4 regions of the Mesorhizobium dulcispinae genome follow, and region 2 is predicted to be linked to each of the others. Evidence: predicted binding sites of a transcription regulator. Region 2 holds the regulator's gene; each other region holds the start of a gene.
The links. The regulator PhoB, encoded in region 2, activates phosphate uptake and scavenging genes when phosphate is short. The targets are predictions, from matches to a motif close to TGTCATNNANCTGTCAT.
Positions count from the first base shown of each region.

Region 1: the regulator PhoB is predicted to act here: its motif matches at 2,165-2,181, upstream of phnF (phosphonate metabolism transcriptional regulator PhnF).
Region 3: the regulator PhoB is predicted to act here: its motif matches at 2,721-2,737, upstream of RFN30_RS14150 (BtaA family protein).
Region 4: the regulator PhoB is predicted to act here: its motif matches at 1,494-1,510, upstream of RFN30_RS04915 (PhoX family protein).

Region 1 is NZ_JAVIIY010000003.1:238,069-243,239, reverse strand. It holds gene RFN30_RS09075 (carbon-phosphorus lyase complex subunit) at 1-1,016, opposite strand, end outside; gene phnH (phosphonate C-P lyase system protein PhnH) at 1,018-1,629, opposite strand; gene phnG (phosphonate C-P lyase system protein PhnG) at 1,629-2,090, opposite strand; gene phnF (phosphonate metabolism transcriptional regulator PhnF) at 2,223-2,969, shown strand; gene RFN30_RS09055 (zinc-binding alcohol dehydrogenase family protein) at 2,976-3,992, opposite strand; gene RFN30_RS09050 (ABC transporter permease) at 4,063-5,028, opposite strand; gene RFN30_RS09045 (sugar ABC transporter ATP-binding protein) at 5,025-5,171, opposite strand, start outside.
Region 2 is NZ_JAVIIY010000003.1:546,811-551,981, forward strand. It holds gene RFN30_RS10580 (ROK family transcriptional regulator) at 1-1,038, shown strand, start outside; gene phoB (phosphate regulon transcriptional regulator PhoB) at 1,322-2,011, opposite strand; gene phoU (phosphate signaling complex protein PhoU) at 2,031-2,735, opposite strand; gene pstB (phosphate ABC transporter ATP-binding protein PstB) at 2,756-3,559, opposite strand; gene pstA (phosphate ABC transporter permease PstA) at 3,556-4,407, opposite strand; gene pstC (phosphate ABC transporter permease subunit PstC) at 4,411-5,171, opposite strand, start outside.
Region 3 is NZ_JAVIIY010000005.1:246,087-251,257, forward strand. It holds gene RFN30_RS14140 (serine hydrolase domain-containing protein) at 1-753, shown strand, start outside; gene RFN30_RS14145 (class I SAM-dependent methyltransferase) at 747-1,427, opposite strand; gene RFN30_RS14150 (BtaA family protein) at 1,424-2,671, opposite strand; gene RFN30_RS14155 (hydantoinase B/oxoprolinase family protein) at 2,864-5,171, opposite strand, start outside.
Region 4 is NZ_JAVIIY010000002.1:61,705-66,875, forward strand. It holds gene RFN30_RS04915 (PhoX family protein) at 1-1,338, opposite strand, end outside; gene RFN30_RS04920 (hypothetical protein) at 1,553-1,939, opposite strand; gene urtA (urea ABC transporter substrate-binding protein) at 2,245-3,555, shown strand; gene urtB (urea ABC transporter permease subunit UrtB) at 3,696-5,171, shown strand, end outside.

The DNA.
Region 1 (5,171 bases), 310 kb from region 2:
AAGTCGACATAGTGCGGCAGCTTCAGGTGCTCGACGAAGCCGGTGGCCTGCACATTGTCGGAATGCGAGATGACGAACTCCTCGTCCTGCGCCACGGCAATCACATCCTCGCCAAGCTCGGTAGCGCGCAGCGCCCGGTCGCACAGCGCCATGGCCATCGCCTTGCGCTCGCTCTGGCCGAAGACCAGACCATAGCCGCGGGTGAATTGCGGCGGTGCCTTGGCCGAGCCCTTGAACTGGTTGACCATCTGGCACTCGGTGACGCGGATGGAGCCGAGCGGCGCGGCGAAGGGCAGCTCCGGCACGTCGAACTCCAGCTCGACCTCGCCGATGCGGACCTCGCCGACGAAGGGATGGTTGCGGGCATAGCCGCGCTGCGTCGAATAGCCGAGCGCCAGCAGAAACCCTTCGTCGCCGCGCGACAGCGCCTGCAGGCGGATGTCGCGCGCCATCGGAAACTGCAGCGGCTCGCGGGTGATGTCGCCGGGGATATGGTCAAGCGGCATGTCGCTGTCGGCTTCGATCAGGCCTTCATGGGCAAGGATCGAAGAAACGCGCGGCATGGCCTCGGCTTCGGCAGGACGCTGAGCGGGTGCTTCGACCTCGGCGCCGGCGGCGAGCTCCGGATCGAGCAGCCGGTGGGTGTAGTCGAAAGTCGGCCCTAGCACCTGGCCGCCGGGCAGGTCCTTGTAGGTGGCCGACACGCGCCGCTCGACCTGCATGGCGCCGGTGTCGACCGGATTGGTATAGCCGAAGCGCGGCAGCGTGGTGCGGTAGGCGCGCACAAGGAAGATCGCCTCGATCATGTCGCCGCGCGCCTGGACGACGGCAAGCGCGGCCAGCTCGCGGTCGTAGAGCGAGCCTTCGCTCATCACGCGGTCGACGCCGAGCGCCAGCTGCTCGACGATCTGGTCGAGGCGCAGCACCGGTACCGAGCGGTCGCCGCGCCGGCGATCGGCAAGCAGGCGATGGGCGTTGGCAATTGCGGCTTCGCCGCCTTTCACCGCGACATACATGTCATGCCTCCATCGTCTTGATGCGGGTGGTGCGCGGCAGGCAGGCGAGGCTGCCGGACGCCGCCAGGATGATGTCGACGCCGCGCGGGAAACGATGGTTGTTCTGCTTCCACTGTTCGACGAAATGGCGCGGCATGGCTCTCGGCGCGATCGTCGCGGTCTTCTCGATGCCAGGGCCTTCGAGCAGGAGCGACGGACCGGAGGCGAGATCGTCGACCAAAAGGATCAGCGTCGTCGAGCGGTCGGGATATTCCTGCGTGCCTTGCGCAAAACCGTCGAGCGCCGCCATCTCCGCTGGATTGGCGACGATCGCGAAATGCGCGTCGGCGGGCGTGTTGGCCAAGGGCGCGCCGGTGTGAAAACCGAGCCAGGCCTTTACGGGCGCTTCGGCCTGCAGCCGCGGGTCGAGCCAGATCGGCGTGTCGTTGTCGCAGAGCGCCAGCGCCACGGCGCCGGCGGTCGCCGACAGCGGCGCCGGCGGATGGGCGAGCGACGGCAGGGCCTGGACGCTGCCGGGACGCGCCATGGCGTCCATGATGGCGCGGAACACGGTTTGCGCATTGAAAACCGGTTCGGCGAAGCCGCCTTCGATCGATTGCGTGGCGATATCCATCAGTCCTCTCCGCGCACCATGGTGAAGAAATCCACTTTCGTGGCCGCCGTCTCGACGCGCCGCTTCTCGCGCGCCTCTTCGAGCGCTGTCCGCAACGGCGCGACGAGCTTGGTCTCGACCGCCTCGCGGTGGGCCGGGTCCTGCCAAAGCGCGTCGGCGATTGCCGCGAGTCTGGCCTTGTTCTTGTCGCGACCGAGCGCATAGGAATGGCCGACCTGTCCGGAGGGCAGCCGCACCGTGGCGCGAGTGACGGTCGCCTCGCCGACATTGAAGGGCGCGCCGCCACCGCCGATCCGCCCGCGCACGGTCACCAATCCGGTTTCCGGACCGCGCAAAAGCTCCGCCTCGGAAGGCAGGCCGGAGCCGTCCCACAGACGCGCGATCTCTTCGGGCGCCGCGTGCGCCAGCGTTGCCATCAAGGCCTTTCGCCCGGCTTGCTCGCGCGCTTCCTGTCCTCGCATCGCATCGCTCCTTGGAAATTTGTCTATTGATATAGACAACTATACAAATTATACTCATCACCTAACGGGAGTCCATGACGGGCGGATGACAAGAGGCGCAAAAGCTAGGAGGAAGACGTTGGGGGCGGGGAAATGACGGGACTGGCGGGCAGCATCGAAAGACGCAATGGCGTGTCGCTGTGGCGGCAGATCGCCGACAGGATCCTGCAGGGGATCGCGAGCGGCGATTTCGCCGAGAATGCGGCGCTGCCGCCGGAAATGGCGCTAGCGGAACGCTACGGCGTCAACCGCCATACGGTGCGCAGCGCCATTGCCGCCCTGGTGCAGGAAGGCGTACTCAAGGCCGAGCAGGGGCGCGGCACCTTCGTGCTGTCGCGCAAGCGTCTCTCCTATCCGATCGGCGCGCGCACGCGGTTTTCGACCGGGCTGCAAGGGCAGACGACCGAGCGCCACATCGCGCTGCTGTCGTCATCGACGGAGCCAGCCAACCGCCGCATCGCCGAGGCGCTCGGCATTGCCAGGGGATCGGCCGTGATCTGTCTGGAAACGCGCGGCGAGGCCGACGGGCATCCGGTGTCGCGGGCGACGACATGGTTCGATGCAAAACGTTTCGCCGGTATCGAGGTCGCGATGGCGGAGACGGGATCGATCACCGCCTCGCTCAAGCGCTTCGGCATCAACGATTATCTGAGGCAATCGACAGTGCTGTCCGCGCGCCACGCCGACGCCGACGATCTCGCCGATCTCGAATTGCAGCCGGGCGCCATCGTGCTGGTCACGGTCGCCGTCAACGTCACGCTCGACGGCCAGCCGATCCAATTCGCCGAGTCGCGCTTTCCCGCGGAACGGGTGGAACTCAGGCTCTCGGCAAACGACTGACGGCGTTCATCCGACCTCGATAACCGCCTTGATCAGGCCGGATTTCTCATGCGCCCATCTGGCCAGATCGCGCGGCGTGCCGGCAAGCGAGGTGCGATGGGTGACGAGCTTGGCCAGCGGCACGGCGCCGTTGCGGATCGAGGCGGCGACGTGGTCGAAATCGGCACGGAGCGCATTGCGGCTGCCGACAAGCGTCATCTCGCGCTTGTGGAACTCGGGGTCGGAGAAAGTGATGTCGTCCTTGACGACGCTGACCAAAACCAGCGTGCCGCCATGCGCGACATGGGCGAAGGCCGATTGCACCGACTTCGTGTTGCCGGTGGCGTCGAACACGATGTCGAAGCCTTCGCCGCCGGTCGCCTGCCGCACCAGGTCGGCCGCCGGCGTTTTCGAGCCGTCGAGCGCGGCAAATCCGAGCTCGCTCTCGGCGAAGTCGAGCCGTTCGGTGCTCATGTCGAGCAGGCTGACGTCGAGCCCGGCGATGCGGGCGAACAGCGCCGTGCCGAGGCCGATCGGGCCGGCGCCGATGACCAGCGTGCGCTGGCCGGGCGCGGCAAGCGAGCGCCGCACGGCGTGCGCGCCGATCGCCAGGAATTCGACCGCGGCCGCATCGGCCAGCGAAAGGCCGTTTGCCGGATAAAGGTTTTGCGCCGGCACCAGGATCTCGTCGCACATGGCGCCGTCGCGATGCACGCCCAGCACTTCGATGCTGACGCAGCAATTCGGCTTGCCGTGCCGGCAGGCGATGCATTTGCCGCAGGCAAGATAAGGATTGATGATCACTGCCTCACCGATCGCGAGTCCAACGCCTTCACCCTTCTCGTCGACCGTGCCCGACACCTCATGCCCCATGATGCGTGGGTAGGCGAGGAACGGGTGCTTGCCCTCGAAGATGTGGTAGTCGGTGCCGCAGATACCGACATGGCTGACGGCGACCCGCGCCCAGCCGGGCGGCGGCGCGCCGGGCTCGGCGCGTTCTTCGAGGACAAGGTCGCCGGGCGAGCGGCAGACGACGGCTTTCATGTGCTGATCCAGTATTCAAAGGAGCGCCGGCCCATCGGTCGATCAGGCCGGCGCATCATTTCAGGGACGATTATTTGCCGCGACGGCGCAGGCCGTCGAAATAGACGATGACGATGATCAGCACGCCGGTGATGATGCGCTGCCAGAAGGCGTTGACGTTGAGCAGGTTGGCGCCGTTGTTGATGGTGGCCAGAATGAAGGCGCCAAGCAGCGGCCCATGCACCGAGCCGACGGCGCCGAACAGCGAGGTGCCGCCGATCACCGAGGAGGCGATCGCCTGGAGTTCCCAGCCTTCGGCCTGCGTCGGATTGCCGATGCCGATGCGCGAGGCCAGCAGCACGCCGACGAAGGCCGCGCAGAGGCCGGACAGCGTATAGGCCATGTAGATGGTGCGCTGGACGTTGACGCCGGACAGGCGCGAGGCCTCAGCATTGGAGCCGACCGAGAACAGATAGCGGCCCCAGCGGCTGTGATGCAGGAAGATATAGGCGGGAATGCCGACCAGGATCACCATCCAGAACAGATTGGGGACACCGACGAAGGAGTTGCGCGAGAATTCCTGGAAGGCGTCATTGTTGATCGAGATCGAATTGCCGTTGGTCATCAACAGGCCGATGCCGCGCAACGAGGTCAGCGTCGCCAACGTGATGATGAAGGGTGGTAGGCCCATTTTGACGATGCCAAAACCATGGAACAGGCCGATGGCGACGCCAACCAGCAAGGTGATGAGGATGGCGGCAAAGACGGGCACTCCAGCATTGATCAGCATCGCCGTGGTAACTGTGGAGAAGCCGACCACAGCGCCGACCGAGAGATCGATGCCGCCGGTGATGATCACGAAGGTCTGGCCGACCGCGAGGATGGCGATCATCGAGCCCTGACGCAGCAGGTTCGAGATGTTGTTGGCCGAGGCGAAGCTCGACGTCGCCACCGACAGGATGACCCACAACAGAACCAGCAGGGCCAGCAGCGTCAGCCCGAACAGGGCATTGTAGTTGCGTTTCGGTTTCTCGACGGCAATGGCCTCGGTGCTCATGTCTGTCCTCCCTGCTTGTCTTGTTTCTCGGCGAGCGCCTGAGAGAGAATGTCCTCGTGATCGGCGGTCCGGAAGCCATGCGTGGCCACCAGCTTGCCGCGCCGGAACACATGCAACGTGTCGGCGAGCTCATAGACCTCAGG
Region 2 (5,171 bases):
CGCGGCCGACCGCAGGTCGGCCTCGCCCTCAACCCGGAGGCGGCGGCGGTGGTGACGGTGGTGCTGTCGCTCAATTTCCTCTCCGTCGCCGTCATCGACTATGCCGGCCAGGTCATCGCCGAGGAACAGCGGCGTCTCGATACGCTGACCATGCCGCGCGACGAGCTGATCGGCGAGTGCACAGCGATCGTCCGGCGCCGGCTGGAGGATCCGGACCTCGATGTCCGCAGCGTCGCCCGCATCGCCATGGGCATCCAGGGCATCACAGATTCCCATGCTCGCGCCATGCTGTGGTCGCCGATCACGCCGCTGACCGACATTCCCTTCGCCGACATACTGGAAAGAGAATTCGGCATTCCGGCCACCATGGAGAACGACTGCAACATGATGGCCGTAGCGCTGCAATGGCGCGACCCCGATCGCTATCGCGACAATTTCATCGCCATCCTGCTCTCGCACGGCATCGGCATGGGGCTGGTGCTGAAGGGCGAGCTGTTCACCGGCACGCATTCTTCCGGCGGCGAGTTCGGCCACATGATCCACCGTCCGGGCGGCGCACTCTGCCGCTGCGGGCGCCGCGGCTGCGTCGAGGCCTATGCCGGCAACTACGCTATCTGGCGCAGCGCCATGAAGATGAGCGAGGACGCCGAGCCGGTCGATGTCGGCGACGCCGACATGCGCGCGCTTGCCGCCAAGGCACGCGAGAAGGATGGCCCGGAGCGCGAGGCCTATCGCCGGGCGGGCGAGGCGCTGGGCTTCGGCCTCGGCAGCCTGTTCGCGCTGATCGACCCTGCGCCGGTCGCCATGGTCGGCGTCAGCGCCGCCGCCTTCGACCTGATCGAGCCATCGCTGCGCGAGGCGATCGCCCAGACCGCCGGCGGCCAGCACTCGCAGTCGATCTCCTTCGACACCGAGCCGAACGAATTGCCGCTGATCCGAGAAGGCTGCGCCATGCGCGCGCTGACCTTCGTCGATCAGGAGATCTTCGCGCCGGGCGTACAGGCGCGGGCGGGCGCTGCTGGAAAGAACGTAGCCTGATCTGGCGTTCGCTATCGTTTGGAGTGGCCCAAACTCCCATCGCTTCGTCATCCTAGGGCGAAGCAAGGAGCGAAGCGACGCGGCGAAGACCCTAGGATCCATGCCGTTACATACGAGCGTTGCGGCGGTGCAGAACGACCTCTGTCTTGCGCCGCCTTTACTCTTCGCGCGAGGTCACGGCATGGATCCCAGGGTCTCCGCGACGGAGCTTCGCTCCTGCTTCGCCCTGGGATGATGACGTTGAGGATGCCTCGGCCAATCCCGACGGTTGCGATGCGAGGACCTAGTCTTCCCTGATCGCGTACCCTGCCCCGCGGATGGTGCGGATCACATCGGGCATGCGGCCGTTGTTGACCGCCTTGCGCAGGCGCCCGACATGCACGTCCACGGTGCGCTCGTCGATATAGATCGTCTCGCCCCAGACATTGTCGAGCAGTTGGCTGCGCGAGAACACCCGGCCGGGATGCCGCATCATGAATTCGAGCAGCCGGAATTCGGTCGGCCCGAGCCTGATCTCGCTCTTCTTGCGGTAAACGCGGTGCGATTCGCGGTCGAGCACGATGTCGCCGACCTTGAGCACGCTGGACAGCACCTCCGGCTTGGCGCGGCGCAGCAGCGCCTTGACCCGGGCCATGAATTCCGGCGTCGAGAACGGCTTGACCAGGTAATCGTCGGCGCCCGTCGAGAGGCCGCGCACCCTGTCGCTTTCCTCGCCGCGCGCCGTTAGCATGATGATCGGCAGCCGTTCGGTCTCGGGCCGCATCCTCAGCCGGCGGCAAAGCTCGATGCCGGAAACCGCCGGCACCATCCAGTCGAGCACCAGAAGGTCGGGCACGTTCTCTTGCAGGCGGATTTCAGCCTCGTCGCCGCGGGTCACCACTTCTACCTGGTAGCCCTCGGATTCGAGATTGTAGCGGAGCAGCACCCCCAGCGGCTCCTCGTCCTCCACCACCATGATGCGTGGGGCGATCATATAGCAGGTACCTTCGCTGTCAGGCCGCCGGCGCCGACATCGCCGTCTCGTCCTGTTTCGGACGGTTCGCGGGCAATTGCGTGCCGGTCAGCACATAATAGGCGTTCTCGGCGATATTGGTCACGTGGTCGCCGATGCGCTCCAGATTCTTGGCGCAGAACAGGAGATGGGTGCAGGCCGTGATGTTGCGCGGATCCTCCATCATGTAGGTCAGGAGCTCGCGGAAGACGGAGGTGTATTTGACGTCGATGCGCTCGTCGTCGTTCCGGAGCTTGGCGAGCGCCGTGGCGTCGCCCGCCGTGTATTCCTCGATCACGCCCTGGACCTGGATCAGCACCAGTTGCGCCATGGAGTCGATGGAGTGCGACAGGTCGCGTGGCGCGGCGCTGACGCCGACGGAACCGACGCGCTTGGCGATGTTCTTGGCGAGGTCGCCGATGCGCTCGAGGTCGCCGGCCATGCGGATGGCGCCGACCACGCTGCGCAGGTCGTCGGCCATCGGCTGGCGTTTGGCGATCAGCGTGATGGCGCGATCGTCGAGCTCGCGCTGCCGCGCGTCCATGATGGCGTCGTCGGAAACCACGCGCTGCGCCAGCGCGTTGTCGGAGTTCAGCAGGGCCTTGGTCGATGCGCCGACCATCGAGCCGGCGAGATCGCCCATGTCACGGATGAGCTGGCTGATCTGCCTCAGATCCTCGTCGAAGGAAGCGACCGTATGCGCCATGGTTATGTCCTCGTATGAACTCAGCCGAAGCGGCCGGTGATGTAGTCCTGCGTGCGCTTCTCGCGGGGCGAGGTGAAGATCTTCTCGGTCCGGTCGAACTCGACCAGCTCGCCGAGATACATGAACGCCGTCTGCCGCGACACGCGCGCCGCCTGCTGCATGTTGTGGGTGACGATCACGATCGTGTAGTCGGCCTGCAATTCGTCGATCAGCTCCTCGATCTTGGCGGTCGACAGCGGATCGAGTGCCGATGCCGGCTCGTCGAGCAGGATGACCTCCGGCTTCACCGCCACCGTGCGGGCGATGCAGAGCCGCTGCTGCTGGCCGCCCGAAAGGCTCTGGCCGCTGGCGTTGAGCTTGTCCTTGACCTCGCTCCAAAGTGCGGCGCGCTTCAGTGCCGACTCGACCCGGTTGTCCATTTCGGCCTTGCTGATCTTCTCATACAGCCTGACGCCGAAGGCGATGTTCTCGTAGATCGACATCGGGAACGGCGTCGGCTTCTGGAACACCATGCCGATCTTCGTCCTGAGCAGGTTGAGGTCCTGCGAACGGTCGAGGATGTTCTTGCCGTCGAGCAGTACCTGACCCTCGGCGCTCTGCTTCGGGTAGAGCTCGTAGATGCGGTTCAGCACGCGCAGCAGCGTCGATTTCCCGCAGCCCGACGGTCCGATGAAAGCGGTGACGCTGCGCTCCGGCAGCGACAGGTTGATGTCCTTCAGCGCCTTCGACTGGCCATAGTAGAAGTTGAGGTTCTTGACCTCGATCTTGGCCTTCTCGACGGCCGTCTCGGCTACGTTAAGGTCGGTGGACAACATAGGTTTCATCTGTCCTCTCTGCGTCCGGTAAGGCTGCGGGCGAAAATGCTCAGCCCGAGAACCGTAAAGGTGATTATGAGTGCGCCCGTCCAGGCCAGTTGCTGCCATTCCTCGTAGGGACTTAGGGCGAACTGGAAGATGGTCACCGGCAGGCTGGCCATCGGCGCGTTGAGATTGCTCGACCAGAACTGATTGTTGAGCGCGGTGAAGAGCAGCGGCGCCGTTTCGCCCGAAATGCGGGCGATCGCCAGCAATATGCCGGTGACGATGCCGGAGAGTGCGGCGCGATAGGCGACGGAGCGGATCACCACCCAGCGCGGCGCGCCGATCGCGGTGCCGGCTTCGCGCAGTGCATTGGGCACTAGGTTCAGCATGTCCTCGGTGGTGCGCACCACGACCGGGATCACCAGGATCGACAGCGCGACCGCGCCGGCAATCGCCGAGAAATGCCCCATCGGCCGCACCAACAGCTCATAGACGAACAGGCCGACGATGATCGAGGGCGCCGACAACAGGATGTCGTTGATGAAGCGCACCACCGTGGTGAGACGCGAGAAGCGCCCGTACTCGGCCATATAGGTTCCGGCGAGCACGCCTATCGGCGTGCCGACGACGATGCCGATGATGGTCATCACGATGCTGCCGTAGATGGCGTTGAGCAGGCCGCCGGCGTCGCCGGGCGGCGGCGTCATCTCGGTAAAGACCGCCAGCGAAACGCCGGACAGGCCCTTGTAGATCAGCGCGCCGAGGATCAGCGCCAGCCAGGCAAGGCCGATGCCCGCCGCGATGACGCACAGCGCCATCATCACGGCATTCTTGCGCTTGCGGCGCTGGTGGAGCGACATAGCTACCGACATCGGTCATGCTCCCGTGCGGCTATCGATGCGCAACAGCATGTAGCGCGCGATGGCGAGGATGATGAAGGTGATGATGAACAGGATCAGGCCGAGCGCCACCAGCGAGGACGTATAGAGCTCGCCGTCGGCCTCGGTGAATTCGTTGGCGATGGTCGCCGAGATCGTCGTGCCCGGCGCAAACAGCGAGGCGCTGATGCGGTGCGCGTTGCCGATGACGAAGGTGACGGCCATAGTCTCGCCGAGCGCGCGGCCGAGACCGAGCATGACGCCGCCCATGATGCCGACGCGGGTGTAGGGGATGGTCACGCGCCGCGTCACTTCCCAGGTCGTGCAGCCGATGCCGTAGGCCGATTCCTTCAGCACCGCTGGCACCGTATCGAACACGTCCTTGGTGATCGAGGTGATGAACGGCAGCACCATGATGGCAAGGATGAGCGACGACGTCAGCAGGCCGATGCCGTAGGGCGGACCGGCAAACAGGCTGGAAAGGCCGGGTATGCCGTGGAAAAGGTTGATGATGAAGGGCTGCACCGTCGTCTGCAGGAAGGGCGCGAAGACGAACAGGCCCCAGATGCCGTAGATGATCGAAGGAATGCCGGCGAGCAGCTCGACCGCGATGCCGATCGGGCGTCGGAGCGGGCGCGGGCAGAGCTCGGTGAGGAAGACGGCGATGCCGATGCCGATCGGCACGGCAATGAGAATGGCGATGGCCGACGTGACGATGGTGCCGTAGATGGGCGCCAGGGCGCCGAAATTCTCGGTGA
Region 3 (5,171 bases), on a different contig from region 2:
GGCAAGATGGCGCTCGACAAAAAGGGCCTGTTCGCGCCGTGGAAGGCCGACGGGCGGGCGGCGATCAGCCTTGCCGACATGATGGCGATGTCGAGCGGGCTCGAGTTCAACGAGGACTATGGCGACGTCGCCGACGTGACGCGCATGCTCTATCTCGAAGCGGACATGGCGGGCTTTGCCGATGGCAAGCCGCTCACCGGCGAGGTGGGCAAGGTGTTTTCCTATTCGAGCGGCACGGCCGTGATGCTGTCGCGCCTTTGGCAGGACGCGATCGGCGACAAGGCGAAGGCGCTGGCCTGGCCGCGAACGGCGTTGTTCGAGCCGCTCGGCATGCACAGTGCAGTGCTCGAAACCGACGAGCGGGGCACTTTCGTCGGCTCGTCCTATCTCTATGCCACGGCGCATGACTGGGCGCGCTTCGGCCAGTTCCTGCTGCAGGGCGGCGTCTGGAACGGCGCGCAGATCCTGCCCGCCGGTTTCGTCGACTGGATGCGGGCACCCGCGCCGGCCTCGAAAGTCTACGGCAAGGGCCAGGTCTGGATCGAGGGACCGGGCGATGAGGATAATCCCGGCGCGGGCGCGGCCGCGGGCCTGCCCAAGGATACCTATTGGATGGAGGGCCATGACGGCCAGACCGTCGCCATTATCCCGTCGGAGCAACTGGTCGTGGTGCGGCTCGGGCTGACGCCTGCCAAGCTCGGCTACCGGCCGCAGACAATGGTGGCGGCGCTGGTGAAGGCGTTACATCAATAGGGGCCTGCCAAATTCGGAGCGCCGATCACGCCAAGCCAGGCATAACCGCGATAAAGCGTTCTGAAACGGAAGGTTGCGCCGGTCCGCTCGGCTTCCGATCCAAGGACATCGCGCAGCGAGGCGCGGGGCTCGACATGGAATTTCCGCAGCCAGCCGCGCAGCAAGGTCCTGAACCAGCGCGGCAGGCCTTCCTGCTGGCCGAAATCGACGACATGCAGCGAACCGCCGGGTGCGAGCGCGGCGAGCGCTGCCGAGACGGTTTTTTCCCAGCCGGGGATCATCGACAGCGAATAGGACACGAAGACACGGTCGAAGCGCGCAGTGCCGAAAAGCGCTTTGGCGTCGAAGTCGGTGGCGTCACCGCGCGCCAGGTTGACCTTCGCTGCCAGACCTTCACGGGCTATCGCGGCATTCGCCGTCTCCAGCATTTCGGCCGAGATGTCGAGGCCGAAGAAGCGGCCATCCGGATAGCGACGGGCGGCCAGCACGATGTTGCGGCCCGTGCCGCAACCGAGTTCGAGAACGCTGCCGCCTTGCGGCACGTCGAGCCCCTCAATCAGCCGGTCACGGCCGAGCAGGTAGTATTTGCGGGTTAGATCGTAGATATGGCGCTGCCAGCGATAGACACCGTCCATCAGCTCGGCATGACTGGCCGGCACCTCCGTGGCGCTCATGCGGCGCGCTTCACATAAAGATGGAAGCCGCCATAGATCGCCGAGCGGTCCCTGGCCGAGAATTCGCGCGAGGCCTCGTTCTCATAGTGCCATTGATCGAGCAGCGAGTTGGAGACGCGTCCCGGCAGCAGGCTGGGTTCGGCCGCGGTGCGGAAGATCACGCGCGCGCCAACCGAGGCCGTGCGGGTGATCTCGGTCCACAGATCGTTGAGCAGGTCATCGGTCATCCAGTCCTGCGCATCGAGCAGAATGAAGCGATCGACCGAGCCTGCATCCTTGCCGGCGAGGAATTTGATCAGGTTGGCATGATGGACGGCGACGCGATCGATGTTGGCACGGATCGTCTTGTAATTGCGCTGCTCCAGATAGGCAGGGAGCGCGGCCTCGCCGGGCTCCGGGTAGCGGCGGGCAAACGCCTGCCAGGCGAAATAGTTGCTCTTCAGCGGGAAGTCGCAGGCGAGCTTTTCCAGCCGCGCCTTCAGGACGCTCGCCATCGAGCCGTCGCCGGAGGTGATCAGCGAATCGTACTGCGCCGGCGGAATGCCGAGGCCGAAGAGCGAGGCCTTGCGCGACGTCGCCCATCTCAACAGCTTCTTGTCGAAGATCGGCGCCAGCTCTTCATTGAAGAAACGGCGCTGCTCGCCGATGTTCTCGGCCTTCATGATACCGGCCGGATCGACACCGAACAGCTTGCCGACGCGATGGCCCATGGCGATGAAGAGCCCAAGCAGGCCGGTCTGGTAGAAGTTGCGGTCGAAGACCGAGATGCGGCGCCGGCCACGCCAGTTCCTGCGCTCCCAGTAGTGGCGGCTCACCGGATCGAGATGCGGCGCGATGAAACGGTCGTAAGCTTCCGAATTGTGGCTGGTGTCGGCGGCGCCGAAGAAGCGGAACAGGTCGCCCTGCGAGGGCAGATGGCGCACCGCTTCGAGCTTCATGCGGTTCAGCGCGATATGCGCGGCGTTGAGGTCGACGGCGTCGATCCGGGCCGGCGAGCGGGTGAGGTAAGCCAGAATGTTGCAGCCGCCTGACGCGATTGTGACGATGCGATGCCCGGCACCGAGCTGCATGGCCTCCATGTCGACATCGGGGTCTTCCCAGATCTGCGGATAGACCAGGCCGGAAAACAGGAAAGCGAAAAGCCGCTCGGAAATGCCGTCCTTCGACAGAGCCCGGTTCTGGTAGACGGCTTTTCCAACTTCTTTGCCGCGCCGAAAAACGAGTTCTCCCGATACATCCGACATGGCAAGGTGATTCCCCGTTTGCGTTGGCGCAAGCGGGTAGCGCAGCGTTGTGACAGGCGGGTGACAGCCTGTTGACGTTAAGTTGACGTCAAAGCCCGTCGCGCTGAACCGGATTCGGGCGACGCGCTTTGGTCTTTAGTTCCCATGCATGTCGTTTTCCCAAAGCCGCTGCACACTTTTGGGCGACATGCATCAGGCCTTGCCGAACCCGCCCGGCGTCGGCGTGATGACGGTGACGGCCTCGCCGACATCGAGCGTCGTCTGGTCGCAGGCCTTCAGCACGTCTACCGAGCCGTCATTGCGCCTGACCCTGGTCGAGCCGGCCTCGCCGTCGCCGCCGCCGTTCAGGCCCTGGGGCGGGCGGTTGCGGTGCGAGGAGAGGATGGCGCATTCCATTTTTTCGAGGAAACGGATGGTGCGCTTGGTGCCGTCGCCGGCGTTCCATTTGCCTTTGCCGCCGGAGCCCTCGCGGATGTGGAAATCCTCCAGCACGACAGGGAAGCGCAGTTCCAGCACTTCCGGATCGGTGAGCCGCGAATTGGTCATGTGCGTATGGACGCCGGAAGTGCCGGCAAAGCCGCGGCCGGAATTCATCCGGCCGGCCGGCGAGCCGGAGCAGATCGTTTCGTAATACTGGTATTGCTTGTTGCCGAAGGTGAGGTTGTTCATCGTGCCTTGCGCATTGGCCATCGCGCCCATGGCGCCGAACAGCGCGTTGGTGACATGTTGCGAGGTCTCGACATTGCCGGCGACGACCGCGGCCGGATAGGCGGGCTTCAGCATGCAGCCGTCGGGAATGACGATGTTGATCGGCCGCAGACATCCGGCATTCATCGGGATCATGTCCTCGACCATGACGCGGAAGGCATAGAGCACGGCGGCTCGCGCCACCGGCTCCGGCGCGTTGAAATTGTTCTTCTCGACCTTCGAAGTACCCGTGAAATCGACCGTCGCCTGGCGCTTTTGTCGGTCGACGGTGATCCTGACCTTGATCACCTGACCGGTGTCGGTGGGATATTCGTAATCGGAGCTGTCGGGCAGCCGTTCCAGCACGCGGCGCACGCTCTCGGCGGCGTTGTCCTGGACATGGCCCATATAGGCCTCGACGACATCGAGGCCGAAATGTGCGACCATCTTGCGCAGCTCCGCCACGCCCTTTTCGTTGGCCGCGATCTGCGCCTTGAGGTCGGCGATGTTCTGCGTGGGATTGCGGGCAGGATAGGGATGGTCGGTCAGGAGCGCCTCGAGCTCCTTCTCGCGGAAGCGGCCGCGATCGACGATGCGGAAATTGTCGAACAGAACGCCTTCCTCGTCGACGGTGGTGGCAAGAGGCGTCATCGAGCCGGGCGCCGTGCCGCCGACATCGGCGTGGTGCCCGCGCGAGGCTGCCCAGAACAGGATTTCCTTGCGTGTGTCATCGAACACCGGCGTCACCACGGTGATATCGGGCAGATGCGTCCCGCCATTGTAAGGTGCGTTCAGCGCGAAGACGTCGCCCGGATGGATGTCGCCCGAGTTCAGGCGGATGACGGTTTCGACCGAGCGGTCCATGGAGCCCAGATGCACCGGCATATGCGGCGCGTTGGCGACCAGCGCGCCATGGCGGTCGAACACGGCGCAGGAGAAATCCAGCCGTTCCTTGATGTTGACCGAATAGGCGGTGTTCTGCAGCGTCACGCCCATCTGCTCGGCAATCGACATGAAAAGGTTGTTGAACACCTCCAGCATCACCGGATCGGCCTCGGTGCCGAGCGCCGCCTGCCGGCGCTTTTTCTCGATGCGGCGCAGGAGCACATGGTTCCTGACCGTGATCTCGGCCTGCCAGCCCGGCTCGACGACGATGGTCTGGTTCGGCTCGATGACAAGTGCGGGGCCAGCCACCTTGTGGCCGGGCTTCAGATCCTCGCGCCGAAAAATGCCGGCATCTCGCCAGGCGCCGTCGGCAAAGAATTGCCGGGTCTGCCAGGGGCTTGCCGCCTTGTCTTCGAGACTTGATTCAGTTTCGTCGCGGCCTGTGGTTCCTGTGTCCGCGCCTTCGACGCCGACCGCCTCGACGATCATCGGCTTGTTTTCGTAGACGAAGCCGAACTGCGCCTTGTGGGCGGCCTCGAAATCGCTTCTCGCGCGAAAGATCGAGCCGTGTTCGAAATTCACCGGCAAAGTCGTGTCGGTGCCGTCATAGCGGATCTGCAGGACCGGTCTCGAGGCGATGGCGGTTTCCGCAATTCCTTGCGCCACAAGCTCGGCGACGACGCCCTGGCGCAGTGCCGCAATCAGGTCCTCGACCGATGGGCGGGACTCCTCGGCGAGCGGCTTCAGCAACGCTTGCTGGCGCGAGGCGAAAACCGTCGACAGCCCGATGCCATAGGCCGAAAGCAAGCCGGAAAAAGGATGGATGAGCACCGCTTCGATGCCGAGCGCATCTGCGACCAGGCAGGCATGCTGGCCGCCGGCGCCGCCGAAGCAGTTCAAGAGATATTCGGTGACATCGTAGCCTCGC
Region 4 (5,171 bases), on a different contig from region 2:
GCCGGGCGGGATCAATTCGACGATATGACCCCAGAGGTTTTCCGGCCGCGTGTTGGCCGGATTGACCTTGGATTCGTCGCGCTTCTTGTTCTTGGTCATGACGGCGTAGACGCGGCCGGTGACCGGATTGGTCTCGATATCCTCCGGCCGGTCCATCGGCGTCGCGCCAAGCGCGTCGGCGGCAAGGCGGGTCTTCAGAAGCACCTCGGCCTGGTCGGCAAAGCCGTTCTCGGCGGTGAGCTTGCCCTGGCCGTGGACCAGCGGCAGCCAGCTCATCGCGCCGTCGGCGTCGAAACGCGCCACCGAGAGCACGCCATCGTCGAGAAGATCCTTGCCGGAGGCGGGGTTCGCGGCGTCGTAAGCTTTTGCCGAGACGAAGCGGTACATGTACTCAAAATAGTCGTCGTCGCCCATATAGACGACGATACGGCCGTCCTTGTTGCGAACGACAGTCGAGGCCTCATGCGACATGCGGCCGAGCGCGGTGCGCTTCACCGGGTTCGACTGCGGATCGTAGGGGTCGATCTCGACAACCCAGTCGAAGCGGTTCGGCTCGTTCGGCTCCTTGTCGATGTTGAATCGGTCATGGAAGCGGCCGCGGCCGTAGATGTCGGAACCGTCGAAGCCGTAGCGGTCGAGGATGTCGGCGGTCGGCGCCTTCTTCGGATCGCCGCCGAAGAGATCGGAAACGCCTTCCTCGCAAGTCAGTACCGTGCCCCAGGGCGTGACGCCGCCGCTGCAATTGTAACTGGTGCCCAGCACCTTGGCGCCAGTCGTGTCGGCCGAGGTCTGCATCAGCGCGTGGCCGGCAACGGGGCCGGAGACGACCATCTCGGTGTTGGCGGTGATGCGGCGGTTGAGCGGACTGTCCTCGACGGTTGCCCACTTGCCGTCCTTGAGCATCACTTCGACGATCGAATGGCCCATCGCGGCGAGGCCGAGATCGACCTGTTCCCTGGTCATCGTCTTGCCGGCATCGTCCTCAGTCATGCCGGGGAACATCACGTTCGGCGAAATGTACTCATTGTTGACGCAGAGCAGGCCGTGGTCGGAATTCACCGAACCCTTGGGCAGCGGCATGAAGGCGATGTAGTCGCAATTATAGCCGAACCGCTTCTCCTGCTCTTCCGCCGCGACCTTGTTGCCGTCGAATTCGGACAGGCCGGCCGCAAGCGGATCGCCCCAGCGCGCGACGATGGTCGTCTCGTAACCTTCGGCGGCGGCGTGGGTCTTGCCGTAGACCCGCTTCAGCTCCGGAAAGCCGAGCGTGGAAAGGGCTGCAGCGGCATGTGTTTCGCCGGCAAACAAGGAGCCGACGAAGCTGCCGCCGGCAATCAATGCGCCGGAGGCGAGGCCCCTTTGAGGAGCTCGCGGCGCGAGACGCGCGCGGCGATCACGTCGCGAATGACAGGGGAGGGTGAAGACGGAGAGTTGGCCATCGTGTCTGCCTCTCGAGGTGGATGTGGACGACATGCGCTGCCTAAGCCGCTTCGGCAACATCCGGATGACATGAGAGGGCGTGCCGCGACGGCAAAAGCGGACGGTGCCGCCGCTACTTCCTGGTGCAGGTCGAGGCGGTGAAGGCGCCCTCCTGCTGCTTCATGATGATATCGAAGGAGGGCGCGTTCGGATCATCCAGCGTCGCCTGGGTCAGCGAGATCGAGTTTCCGCCGCTGGTGTAGCCGCCAAGCGGACCGAGCCAGCTGATCTCGCCATTGGCGTCCATCTGGTAGTTGTATGTTCCCGAGGTGCCGAAAGTCATCGGGCCGCTATAGACATTGCCCTTGATGGTGATGTCGCCGAGGTTGAGGAAGAGGCCGAGCAGATAGATCTCGCAGTGATAGACGCCGTCCGGCAGCTTGCCTTCGGCGAAGTCGGCGCGGGCGCTGCCGGCGGCGGACATGAGAAGCAGGAAACTCAGGAAGAAGCGGAAGGCCATGACGTCGCTCGTTTGCGCGGCGACCTTGCCCCATTTTGCCGTCGGCCCGCAACAGGCGCCAAACGGGTCGCATCCAGGGCAGATTAAAGTTTGAGCATTTTTACCATTTGGGCAAAATCTAGGCAGCATTGCGTAAACTTTTCTCAGCCTTCGCGCGCCACAGCAGCGCGAAATGTTCGGCGGCTATAGGATAACTGACTGTAAACGCTTCATTATCCCACTATTTGTCGCTGCGCTTCAGCGTCTGGCACGTCGCTTGCACCGTTATGTTGCGATGCAAAACAACCAGCGTGGGAGCGTGGAACATGAGGGGTAATTTCTCGACAATAACAAAAATGTTTTCGGCCGGCGTGATCGCTGCCGGCCTGTCGATGTCGGCACCCGCCAAGGCGGCCGACGACACGATCAAGGTCGGCATCCTCCATTCGCTGTCGGGCACCATGGCGATTTCGGAGACGACGCTGAAGGACGTCATGCTGATGCTGATCGAGGAGCAGAACGCCAAGGGCGGCCTGCTCGGCAAGAAGCTCGAGGCAGTCGTCGTCGATCCGGCGTCCAACTGGCCGCTCTTTGCCGAAAAGGCGCGAGAGCTGATCTCGAAGGACAAGGTGGCGGCGGTGTTCGGCTGCTGGACCTCGGTGTCGCGCAAATCGGTGCTGCCGGTGTTCTCGGAGCTCGACAACATCCTGTTCTACCCGGTCCAGTATGAGGGCGAGGAGAGTGAGCGCAACGTCTTCTACACCGGCGCCGCCCCGAACCAGCAGGCCATTCCGGCCGTTGACTACCTGATGAGCGCCGATGGCGGCTCGGTGAAGCGCTGGGTGCTCGAAGGCACCGACTATGTCTATCCGCGCACCACCAACAAGATCCTTGAAGCATACCTGAAATCGAAGGGCGTGCCTGCCGAGGACATCATGGTCAACTATACGCCGTTCGGCTTCTCCGACTGGCAGACCGAGGTCTCGGCGATCAAGAAGTTCGGCTCGGCCGGCAAGAAGACGGCGGTCGTGTCGACGGTCAATGGCGACGCCAACGTGCCGTTCTACAAGGAACTCGGCAACCAGGGCATCAAGGCCGAGGACATCCCGGTCATGGCGTTTTCGGTCGGCGAGGAAGAACTGGCCGGCCTCGACACCGGTCCGCTGGTCGGTCATCTCGCCGCCTGGAACTATTTCGAGAGCGTCGACACGCCCGAGAACAAGAAGTTCATCGACGACTGGCACAAGTTCATCAAGAACGACAAGCGCACCACCAACGACCCGATGGAAGCCCACTATATCGGCTTCAACATGTGGGTGAAGGCGGTCGAGAAGGCCGGCACCACCGATCCGGACAAGGTCATCGACGCCATGGTCGGCGTCTCGGTGCCGAACCTCACCGGCGGCTATTCGACCATGATGCCGAACCACCACATCACCAAGCCGGTGCTGATCGGCGAGATCCAGGCCGACGGCCAGTTCGAGACCGTCTCGCAGACGCCGGGCCTGGTGATGGGCGACGAGTGGTCCGACTACCTGCCGGACTCGAAGGACCTGATCTCCGATTGGCGCGCCCCGCTCAGCTGCGGCAACTTCAACGTCGCCACCGGCAAGTGCGGCGGCAAGGGCACCAACTGATCACGGTCCGGACGTTGGTCCGTGACCTCCCAGGTCTATCGGATCGCGGTGTGGCCCCACGATCCGAGACCGCGGCCCGGGCGGGCTTTTTCGGTCCGCCCGGGCAGAAACCTCCAACCTTTGAGAACTGCTCGAAGACGATGATCCTGCTGCGTGCGATCGGCCTGATGCTGCTGCTGACGATGGCAAGCCTGTTGCCGTCGAGCGCCGCCGAGAGCGATCTGCGCGCCGCGATCGCCAAATTCGCGACAGCCACCAATTTCTCCGCCACGGAGGGCGTGGTGCGCGAGCTGGCCGCGAGCGGCGATCCGGCCGTCGAACGGCCGCTCTCGGCGCTGGCCGACGGCAATCTCTATGTCCGCAAGGCCGATTCCCAGGTCTTCGTCGGCAAGGAGGCCGGCGAGGGTATCGAACTGCTCGATCCGCTAAGCGGCGAGAAGGCAGCCGACGCCGCCAAGGCCGACCTCACCAAGATCAAGGTCAACAATGGCCTGCGCCGTACGATCCGCGATGTGCTGGGCACGCTGACGCTGCGCGCCAAGGATGCTGCCGTGCGCCTCGCCGCCGCGGCGACCATGTTCAAGACGCCCGATGCGGCGAACATCGAGCCGCTCGATGCCGCCATCGCCGCCGAGGCCGATCCTGCAGTCAAGGTCCTGTTCGAGCAGGCCCGCGCCGCCTCAATTCTCGTTTCCGATAAGCCGGAAGCCGACAAGCTGACTGCGATCTCTGTCGTCGCGGCGCGCGGCGACCGTGACGCGCTGTCGTTGCTGACCTCGGTCGAGGCCAGCGCTCAGGGCGCGGTCAAGGATGCCGCGACGGCGGCCATCGGACATATCAACTCGACGCTGGCGCTCTGGGATGCCGGCCAGAACATCTGGTACGGCATCTCGCTCGGATCGGTGCTGCTGCTCGCCGCGATCGGGCTCGCCATCACCTTCGGCGTCATGGGCGTCATCAACATGGCGCATGGCGAGATGGTGATGCTCGGCGCCTACACCACCTTCGTCGTCCAGCAGGTCATCCGCACCTCTTTCCCCGGCCTGTTCGACTGGTCGCTGGTCATCGCGCTGCCGCTCGCCTTCCTCGTCGCCGCGCTGGTTGGCCTTGCCATCGAGCGCGGCATCATCCGCTTCCTCTATGGCCGCCCGCTGGAGACGCTTCTGGCCACTTGGGGCGTCTCGCTGATCCTGCAGCAAGCGGTGCGCACCATCTTCGGGCCGACCAACCAGGAGGTCGGCAATCCGTCGTGGATGTCGGGCTCGTTCGATATCGGCCAGCTGGCTATCACCTGGAACCGGCTGTGGATCCTGGTCTTCGCTCTCGCGGTCTTTGCTGTGCTGCTCTACGTCATGAAGCGCACGCCCTGGGGGTTGCAGATGCGCGCTGTCACCGCAAACCGCCGGATGGCCGCCTCGATGGGCATCAGGACGCCGTGGGTCGACGCGCTGACCTTTGCGCTCGGCTCCGGCATCGCCGGCATAGCCGGCGTCGCGCTCAGCCAGATCGACAACGTCTCGCCCAATCTCGGCCGCGGCTACATCATCGACAGTTTCATGGTCGTCGTCTTCGGCGGCGTCGGCAACCTCTGGGGCACGCTGGTCGGCGCCTTCTCG